One region of the Streptomyces sp. YJ-C3 genome, then DNA from elsewhere that is predicted to be linked to it. Evidence: riboswitches for the same ligand, from Rfam matches in the RefSeq annotation. Region 1 holds a riboswitch; each other region holds the start of a gene.
The links. A riboswitch is a leader RNA that binds a small molecule or an ion and turns the genes downstream of it on or off. The one in region 1 is predicted to bind cobalamin.
Positions count from the first base shown of each region.

Region 2: it holds a riboswitch for cobalamin, as region 1 does, so the genes downstream of both, ACVHNB_RS29410 (cobalamin biosynthesis protein) here and ACVHNB_RS16325 (ABC transporter substrate-binding protein) in region 1, are expected to answer to the same signal.
Region 3: it holds a riboswitch for cobalamin, as region 1 does, so the genes downstream of both, ACVHNB_RS15575 (hypothetical protein) here and ACVHNB_RS16325 (ABC transporter substrate-binding protein) in region 1, are expected to answer to the same signal.
Region 4: it holds a riboswitch for cobalamin, as region 1 does, so the genes downstream of both, ACVHNB_RS06210 (ribonucleoside-diphosphate reductase subunit alpha) here and ACVHNB_RS16325 (ABC transporter substrate-binding protein) in region 1, are expected to answer to the same signal.

Region 1 covers NZ_CM132685.1:3,706,769-3,708,956, forward strand. Annotated here, with positions in the region: gene ACVHNB_RS16320 (FecCD family ABC transporter permease) at 1-253, opposite strand, end outside; gene ACVHNB_RS16325 (ABC transporter substrate-binding protein) at 250-1,305, opposite strand; cobalamin riboswitch at 1,344-1,544, opposite strand; gene ACVHNB_RS16330 (nucleotidyltransferase domain-containing protein) at 1,672-2,163, shown strand.
Region 2 covers NZ_CM132685.1:6,549,831-6,552,018, forward strand. Annotated here, with positions in the region: gene ACVHNB_RS29395 (hypothetical protein) at 1-181, shown strand, start outside; gene ACVHNB_RS29400 (hypothetical protein) at 114-425, opposite strand; gene ACVHNB_RS29405 (DUF397 domain-containing protein) at 452-688, opposite strand; cobalamin riboswitch at 971-1,116, shown strand; gene ACVHNB_RS29410 (cobalamin biosynthesis protein) at 1,153-2,109, shown strand; gene ACVHNB_RS29415 (cobyric acid synthase) at 2,106-2,188, shown strand, end outside.
Region 3 covers NZ_CM132685.1:3,560,106-3,562,293, forward strand. Annotated here, with positions in the region: gene yczE (membrane protein YczE) at 1-296, opposite strand, end outside; gene ACVHNB_RS15570 (TetR/AcrR family transcriptional regulator) at 289-873, opposite strand; cobalamin riboswitch at 1,083-1,247, shown strand; gene ACVHNB_RS15575 (hypothetical protein) at 1,289-1,675, shown strand; gene ACVHNB_RS15580 ((2Fe-2S)-binding protein) at 1,725-2,188, shown strand, end outside.
Region 4 covers NZ_CM132685.1:1,399,470-1,401,657, forward strand. Annotated here, with positions in the region: gene ACVHNB_RS06210 (ribonucleoside-diphosphate reductase subunit alpha) at 1-831, opposite strand, end outside; cobalamin riboswitch at 953-1,083, opposite strand; gene ACVHNB_RS06215 (hypothetical protein) at 1,169-2,008, shown strand; gene ACVHNB_RS06220 (nucleoside hydrolase) at 2,030-2,188, opposite strand, start outside.

The DNA.
Region 1 (2,188 bases):
GCGTGGTGCCGCACACCGCGAGCCCGGCCCCGCACACCGCGGCGAGCAGCGTGCGCGGCAGCCGCAGGTTCCACACGATGCCGTCCCGGATCGGGGACAGCTCGGAGGTGCCCCAGCCGATCCGGGCGCCGACCGCCGACCACACGTCGCCGACGCCGATGTGCGCGGGTCCGATGGTGATGGCCACGGCGACGGACGCGCACAGCACGGCGAGTGCCGCGGCCCCGTACAGGGCGGGCCGGACCGTGCTCACTTGCCGAGGCCGAAGCCGCGCAGCGCGGCGGCCACCTTCTCCACACCGTCGACGGTACGGATCGTCGGATTCAGGTCCTGCCCCTTCAGCAGCACGTACCGCTTCTCGCGGACGGCGGTCATCTCCTTGGTCACCGGGTCGGACTCCAGGAACCGGATCTTCTGCGCGGCGGACTCCGCGGACTGCGAACGGCGGGTCAGATCGCCGATGACGAGGACGTCGGGGTCGCGGTCCGCGACGGTCTCCCAGTTGATCTGCGGCCACTCCTCGTGCGTGTCGTCGAAGACGTTGCGCACACCGAGCTCCTCGGTGACGATGCCGGGCGCGCCGCAACAGCCGGCCATGTAGGGCGAGTCGGAGTTCGCGAACCAGTACAGGACGCTCACACCCTTGGCGTCCACGCCCGAAGCCGCCTTCTTCACACGGGACTTGAGCTGCGCGACGAGCTTGTCGCCGCGCTCCTCCACGTCGAAGATCCGGGCCAGGTCGCGTATCTCGCCGTAGACGGTGTCCATGGTCAGGGCACGGGTGCGTACGCCGTCGCCGTCACCGCTGTTGTCCTTGCCGGCGCAGTCCGTGGGTGACAGGTAGGTGGGCACGCCGAGCTTCTCGAACTGCTCGCGGGGCGCCACGCCGCCCTTGCCGAGGGTGTACGTGAACGAGGCTGCGGCGAAGTCCGGTTCGGTGTCCAGGACCTTCTCGAAGGACGGGTAGCGGTCGGCGAGCCGCGGGACCTTCGCGTTCGCCTTCTCCAGGCCCTTCAGGACGGGATCGGTCCACGTCGCGGTCCCCACCATCCGGTCGGCGAGACCGAGCGAGAGCATGATCTCCGCCGAACCCTGGTCCAGGGCGACGGCGCGGCGCGGGGCGTGCGCGACCCGGACCTTCGTACCGCAGTTGTCGAGGGTGACGCCCCCGCCGGCCCGGTCCGCGGTGTCGGCGGAGCCTGCCCCGCCGCAGGCCGTGAGCAACAAGGCGCCCGCCAACAGCGGTGCGAGACGGCGGACTTGACGTGCGAACGGCACGGAACTTCCTCTGCGTCCAGGGCCCATACGCGGAGCCGGTCTGTGGTCCACCCCCGGCCGGTCCTCGACCCCGGGGGCCGCCAGCAGGTCTTCGGACTCGGGATCGTCCGGCCGGAGCGCCTTCCCGGACCGGTGGACCGGCCCAGTGGCAGTGGCTCCGCCCGTCACCCTCACCGCTGCGCGTCAGTTCCGGACTTCCACCGGATTCCCTGACCCGTGCACGTACGAGAACGCACAAAGGTACGACTGGCCATCGGAAGGTATCACGGGCCTGACCAGGCACTCCCGGGCGGGCCGGGCCTCCCGGTACGTCCCGGAGGCCATGGCATGGTGCTGCTCCGGGAACATCTGGGTCGCCGCCCACGCCGTCCGGCCCCTACCCTGCGTCGGATGATGACAGCTGACGACGTGCGGGCCGTGCTCGCCCTGCTGCGCCGGGCCGGGGCGGACGTGTGGGTCGGGGGCGGCTGGGGCATCGACGCCCTGGTCGGCGAGCAGACCCGGGAGCACCGTGATCTGGACCTGATGCACCGGCAGGAACAGGAGCCGGTCGTGCTCGCCGCCCTGGCCGACGCGGGATTCACCGAGTCCCTGGACCAGCGCCCCGTCCGGTTCGTCGTCACGGATCCGGACGGACGCGTACTCGATCTGCATCCCCTGGTCTTCGCCGACGACGGTTCCGCCCGGCAGGCCTCCTTCGCCGCGGAGCGGCCGTTCGTCTATCCGGCGGAGTGCTTCGTCACCGGCACGGTCGCGGGGGAGCGGGTGCCGTGCCTCTCCGCCGCCCAGCAGGTGTCCTTCCACCAGGGCTACGAGCCCACGGACCGCGACCGGCACGACATGGCCCTGCTCCGCACGGTCTTCGGGATCGCCACGCACTTCTGACCGTCAGTCACGGCGTGAGCATCGA
Region 2 (2,188 bases), 2.8 Mb from region 1:
CTCGCCCTGGGCGGTGGGTTCGGTCGTCGCCGCGGCGTCGTCCCCGGTGACCGCGATCGCCTACGGTTTCGCCCGGCTCCTCCTGCGCTGTGCGGAGGCCATCCGGTCGCCGCTCAGCGCCGACGCCCCGCCGTCCGACCCCGATCCGTCACCGGATCCCGGTGCTGCGAGCCGCCCCTGACGCTCCGTAGTCCCGCGCGGAAGCCGGTCGCGGCGGCGAACAGCGCGGCGACCAACACCCAGACCACGACGCGGGCCTGGCCGGACGGGACCAGTGCGGCGGCCAGCGCCCCGACGACGCTCGCCGCAACGCCACAGGCCAGACAGAACACCACGAGGCCACGTGGGGAGACGACTCCGCGCGCGGTGCGGCTCACCGCCCCGTGCGCCCGCTGCCGCGCCTCGGTCATGTGGTGACCGGTCATCGCGCCCTCCTCCCCCCGCGGTGGACTCAGCGGTCGGTCCTGCCCGGACCGGACCCGCCCAGAGCCCTCAGGAACGCCTGCCACCGGATGCGCCGGAAGACCAGATCCGCCGTATCCCGGTTCCCGGAGTCACGGACTCGGACCTCGGTCTCACCGAGCGCCACTTCCACGCAGTCCCCGCTCAGACCCGAGTAACTGCTCTTGCGCCACGGCCCGGTGACCTGTTCCTGCCATGACCGAGCGTGCTCTCTCCCATGGGACACACCGGCCTCCTCCTGCTCGAGAGCCGGCGTCCCCCGTCATTGCACGCCCGCGTGCAGGCACCATAGCGCCGCCGGGGCGACCCGCCCAGGTGTCCCGGACGGATCCGCCTCACCACGTCGCCAAGGCGCCCTCAACCACTCGTGGACCGCTCTCCGTCTGCCGTCTTCCAGTCTAGGTAGGCCTGTTTTCGACCCATAGAGGAATTCCGGCCCAGTGAACGGGTCCCACGCGGCGCTGTGGACCTCCCCACACTCCCCTCTCCCAGGTCAACGGCAAGTTGACGCACCTTCGCGCACCGTGGTGGACTTCCCGGGCCATATACGGCAGCAGTCCGAGGAAGCCGGTGCGAATCCGGCGCGGTCCCGCCACTGTGAGCCCTTCTCCGGGAGGGCGAGCCAGGAACTCTCGCTGCCGGTCTCGTCGAACCAGGGCGTGGACACCCTGAGTGAGGACAACTACCGCCATGTTCGCCCTGCGCGGCGCGGCGCGGGCCGAGCGCGTCTTCGCGTGCGGTGCCGCCGCCGGACTCTTCGCCGATCTGCTGCTCGGGGACCCGCGTCGAGGGCATCCCGTCGCCGGATTCGGCCGGGCCGCCGGGGCCGTGGAGCGGGTGCTGTGGCGGGATCACCGCGGCTGGGGCGCCCTGCACACCGCCGTCTGCGTGGGCGGGGCCACCGCCGTGGGCGCCCTCGCCGCCCGTGCCGTACGCCGCTCCCCCGCCGCCTCCGTCGCGCTGACCGCCGCCGCCACCTGGGCCGTGGTCGGCGGGACCTCGCTCGGCCGGGAGGCGCGCGCCGTCGGGGCCGCGCTGGAGGCCGGGGACGTGGAGCTGGCCCGGGAGTTGCTGCCGCGGCTGTGCGGACGGGATCCGCAGGGGCTGGACGCCGACGGGATCGCGCGGGGCGTCGTCGAGTCCGTCGCCGAGAACACCTCCGACGCCGTCGTGGGCGCATTGGTGTGGGGCGCCGTGGGCGGCGTGCCCGGGCTGCTCGCCTTCCGTGCCGTGAACACGCTCGACGCCATGGTCGGGCACAAGTCCGTGAAGTACCGCCGGTTCGGCTGGGCCTCGGCCCGGCTGGACGACGTCGCCGGGTGGCCGGGGGCCCGGCTGACCGGTGCGCTCGCCGTGCTGGCCGGCGGGCGTCCGCGCGACGCCGCCCGGGCCTGGCGCGAGGACGCGGGGCGCCATCCCAGTCCCAACGCGGGGCCCGTCGAGGCCTCGTTCGCGGGGGCGCTCGGGGTGCGGCTCGGCGGGACGTTGGCGTACGGGGGCAGGGTCGAGCACCGGCCCGTGCTGAACGCGCGAGGGCGCGCGGTGCGGGTGTCGGACGTGGAGCGGGCCGCGCGGTTGTCGCGGCGGGTCAGTGTGATGGCGTGGGGAGTCTGTGTGGCCGGGCGGTTGTTGCGAGGGCGTCGATGAGCGGGCGGGGCGGCGGGCTGCTCGTCGCCGGGACCACGTCGGACGCCGGGAAGAGCGTCGTGACCGCTGGGATCTGCCG
Region 3 (2,188 bases), 150 kb from region 1:
GGGAGCCACGCGATGCCCAGGTCGAGGAACGGCCCGACGAGCAACGCGTTGGCGACCGTGCCCAAGCCGGGACGCTGGCGCAGCGGGAGCCACAGCACCAGCAGGACCAGCGAGACGACGACGACCACCTCGCCGAGCGAGAGGCCGGTGGCCAGAGCGATGCCCTGCGTGAAGACGGTCCACGGGTCGGCGCCGAGACCCGCTTTGAGGAGCAGTGCCAGGGAGAAGCCGAACAGGGCCAGCCCCGCCACGATCCGTGTGGCCCGCTGGACCGGGCGGTCGGACAGGCTACGCATGAGCGCCCGTGGCCGCCGCGACGAGCACCGCGGCCGCCCGCGCCGCGTCGTCGACCGCGCCGGCCGCGGCCCCGGGACCGTGGACGACCACGCGTCCGGCCACGCCGTCGATGAGGAGCAGGAGTTGGGAGGCGAGCACCTCAGGGGACCTGGCACCGGCCTCCTCGCACAGCCGCCCGAGCGTGTTCAGCAGCCACTGCTTCTCCTCCTGCGCCGCGACCGAGACCAGCTCGTCCGACGGTGACAGCTCGGCGGCGGCGTTGACGAAGGCACACCCTCTCTTCCCGTGGCCCTCGTACCAGTCGGCCAGCCACGTGAACACGGCGAGCAGACGCGGTTCCCCTGACGCCTCGGTGGAGAGGTACGTCTCCAGATCGGCGGCCCGCCGCGCATGCCGACTTCTGAGCGCTTCCGCCGCCAGCGCCGATTTCGACGGGAAGTGGGCGTACAGGGTCGGCTTCGTCACTCCCGCTTCCTGGGCGACGGCGTCGACGTTGGTCGAGACGATCCCCCGCTCATAGAAGACGCCCTCGGCCGCGGCGAGAAGACGGGCTCGGGAGGTGGTGTTCCGCTTCATAAATTAAACTTACCAGTTAGTTTAATTAGGAGGCTACTCCGGCTTCCGTTCCGGGACTTGTGCGGAGCGGGCCGTGTGGCGGAGGTTTGCGGCATGATCCACACGTGCGCGAGGTGAGCGTTTGGGCGCCGGCGCGGTAGGGGAGCGGGACATGGCCGTACTGGTGAGGCCGCAGGCGATCCGGCGGCGGGCCGGATGGCATGATTGCCGACGACATAGGCGACGGCGGTTCGAGGAATCCGGTGTGAATCCGGTGCGGTACCGCCACTGTGATCGGCGAGCGGATCCCGACGAGCCACTGCCCAGGACGGGTGGGAAGGCCGGGACGAGCTTCGACCCGAGAGCCAGGAGACTCACGCTGTCGCCTCCTCGACGGACCCCGGGGCGGACTTCCCCGGAGAGGGAGGAGTGCGGCATGCCCAAGAGGCCGGCTGACGAGAAGGGCGCAGCACGGGGCCGCGAGGTTCCGTGCAGGGTGGTGGTGTGCCGCGACTGCTGCTGCGGCAGCGCCAAGGTGAGCGGTGATCACGCGGCGCAGACCGCGCGGTTGCGGGCGGTCGCGCCGGTCCGCGTCTCCGAGTGCCTGGATGTCTGCGACCAGGCCAACGTCATCGTCGTACAGCCCTCGGAGGCCGGGCGGGCGGCGGGTGCCCGCCCGGTGTGGCTCGGCCTCGTCAACGACCGTGACGCCACCGAGGACATAGCCGACTGGATCACCGCCGGCGGGCCGGGCGTCGCACCCCTTCCGGAGATTCTCGATCTGTACCTCTTCAAGCCGCCGCGCCGCCTCAGGACCTCTTGAGCCCTCGGCTCCGGATGTCCGAACCACCACAGCGCTGAAGGGACTTGTCGTGAGTGAGGAGCCGAGCGAGCTCTCGCGCGGGAGCGTGATCGAGGCGCTTCACGAGGTCGCGAGACTCGACGGATTCTTCGTCCTGGAGACGGCGGAGAGGCCCGCAGGACGGGCATCCGGGAGCGGGCGGCTCGCCTCGTCGGAATTCGCCGTTCTCGCGCGGGCGGTCAACGACCGCTGCGCCACGGACGAAGCCCGCGTAGGCGTCTCCCTCGCGCACCTGGGGCTCGCCGCCCGTCTTTGGTCACCGGTGCTGGCCTGCACGCTCCTGCACCGGATCGTGCCCGACACGAGCACGGTGGAATGGGCCGGAGGCGGTCCGGCGCTCCGCCTGGCGGCTCCGACGGGACGGCCCGCCGGGTGCTTGCCGTCCCTTGCGGAGGCCGTGTACGCGGAGGTCAACGGCCCACTGGAGGAACTGGAGAGCAGACTCACCGTCACCATCGCCCCGGGGCTGCTGGC
Region 4 (2,188 bases), 2.3 Mb from region 1:
CGGCACGATGCCGTTGGAGTGCCCGTTCGTGCCGCGGATCAGCGAACCCCGGCTGCGGATGCGGGAGTACGAGAGGCCGATGCCGCCCGCGTGCTTCGACAGCCGGGCCACCTGGTGGTAGCGGTCGTAGATCGAGTCCAGCTCGTCCAGCGGGGAGTCCAGCAGGTAACAGCTCGACATCTGCGGGTGCCGGGTGCCGGAGTTGAAGAGGGTGGGGGAGGAGGGCAGGTAGTCGAGGCGGCTCATCAGGCCGTACAGCGCGGCGACCTCGTCGACGGCGCGGGCGCTGTCGTCCTCGGCGAGACCGGCGGCGACGCGGAGCATGAAGTGCTGCGGGGTCTCGACGACCTGGCGGGTGATCGGGTGGCGCAGCAGGTAGCGGCTGTGCAGGGTGCGCAGGCCGAAGTAGCCGAAGCGGTCGTCCCCGGCCGGGTCGATCAGCGCGTTCAGCCGGGCGGCGTGGATCCGCACGAACTCGGCGGTGCGGTCGGCGACGAGCCCCTCGCGGTGGCCGACCGCGACCGACTCGGTGAACGAGGTCACGCCCTGCGAGGCGGCCTCGGCGGCGATGGAGAGCGTCAGGAGCCGGGCGGCCAGCCGGGAGTAGACGGGGTCCTCGGAGATGAGCCCGGCCGCTGCCTCGGTGGCGAGTCCGCGCAGCTCGGCCTCGTCGGCGCGGGCACTGCGGCCGCGCAGCGCGGCGGCTGCGACCCGGCCGGGGTCGGCGTCGGGGAGGTCGGCGGTCAGCTCGGTCAGGGTGCGCAGCAGCGCGGTCCCCGGAGCGTCGTCCGGTGCGGCTGAGACCGGTTCGGCGGGCGGCGCGATGGTCACGTGGAGGCTCTCCCTCGCTCGGCTCGGGGCCTGCGGGGAGGGAGTGGCTCGGGCGCACGGAGGCGCCGTCGTCACCGGCCCATTCCGCGAGGCCCGGACGTCGTCGACGCCCGGGCCGGACGGCTCGGGCGTGCTGTCGACAGGTCATCGGACTCACGCGGGCGCTTATGTGCGCTTACGTTCACCGTTGCGGGACAGTTCCGGATTTGCACCGGATTCCCCTGCGGCGACAGCGAGAGTGAGCATACATCTTGTGTCAGGCTTTCGCGGCAGGCCCACATCTTGTGTCGGATAGGGTGACGGCGATCTACGGGCGGGCGATCTTGGGGAGGGCTCGATGCGCGCGTGGCAGGGGACGGCCGTGGTGCCGCTGGTGACGGTGCTTCTGGCGGGGTGCGGCGGGGGAGCGGCGGACCGGGCCGCGGCCGGGCCGTCGTCGTCCGCCCCTTCGAAGACGTCCGCGAGTCCGAAGACGTCCGCGAGCCCGACGGCGCCGAGCCCCGAGGTGGTCCGGCCCACCGGCCCCGCGACCGCCCCGGGCCGGGACGCCGTCGCCGCGCCCCGGCAGGTCTTCACCGCCGAGCAGTTGAAGAAGGCGCTGCTGCCCGACGCCGCGTTCGGTACGGGGCTGGAGCGCGGGGAGACCCAGGCGGGCCCGTACGAGAGCACCCACGACCAGCGCAGCGGCCGCTGGTCGTACTGCCTGGACGCGGCCGGCGAGAAGGACCCGGCCTGGCTGGGCCCGGCGGCGTACCGGGGCGCCATGGCGCTGGCCCGCACCCAGTGGGTGGACCGTGCGACCCGGCCGCCGGAGGGGCACCTCGTGGCGACGCAGATGATCGTGTCGCTGCCCGTCGCCGAGGCCCGCGACCATCAGCGCGTCGAGCAGGACATCCTGCGGCACTGCCGGGAGTTCGCCTCCGACATGGAGGCGGGCTCGGCGACCGAGCGGTACGGGACCGTGCCGCTCAAGGGCCTGGGCGACGAGGCGTTCCTGGAGGTCCAGGACGTGATGTACGAGGGCGGGACGACCACCCGGTACCGCGCCCATGTGCGGGTCGGCGGAGTGCTCGTGCTCCTCCTCGGCGAGGAGGGCGCGGGCCGCGACGAGACCGTCCGCTGGGCCGCCCACCTCGCGCGCGAGGTGGGCGGGACGCTGTACGGCGCCGGCGCGTGAGCACCGGCCCCGGCGCCGGTGCTACCCGGCCGCGGGCCGCTTCAGGAGCGTGTTCACGAAGTCCTCGGTGAAGTTGCGCGGGCCCGTGCCCAGGGCGACCCGGCCGCGGTGCTCGGTGCGGGCGGCCACCAGGGGCGACTCCGAGTAGTACGCGCGCGGGTAGTCGGAGTCGTAGGGGAC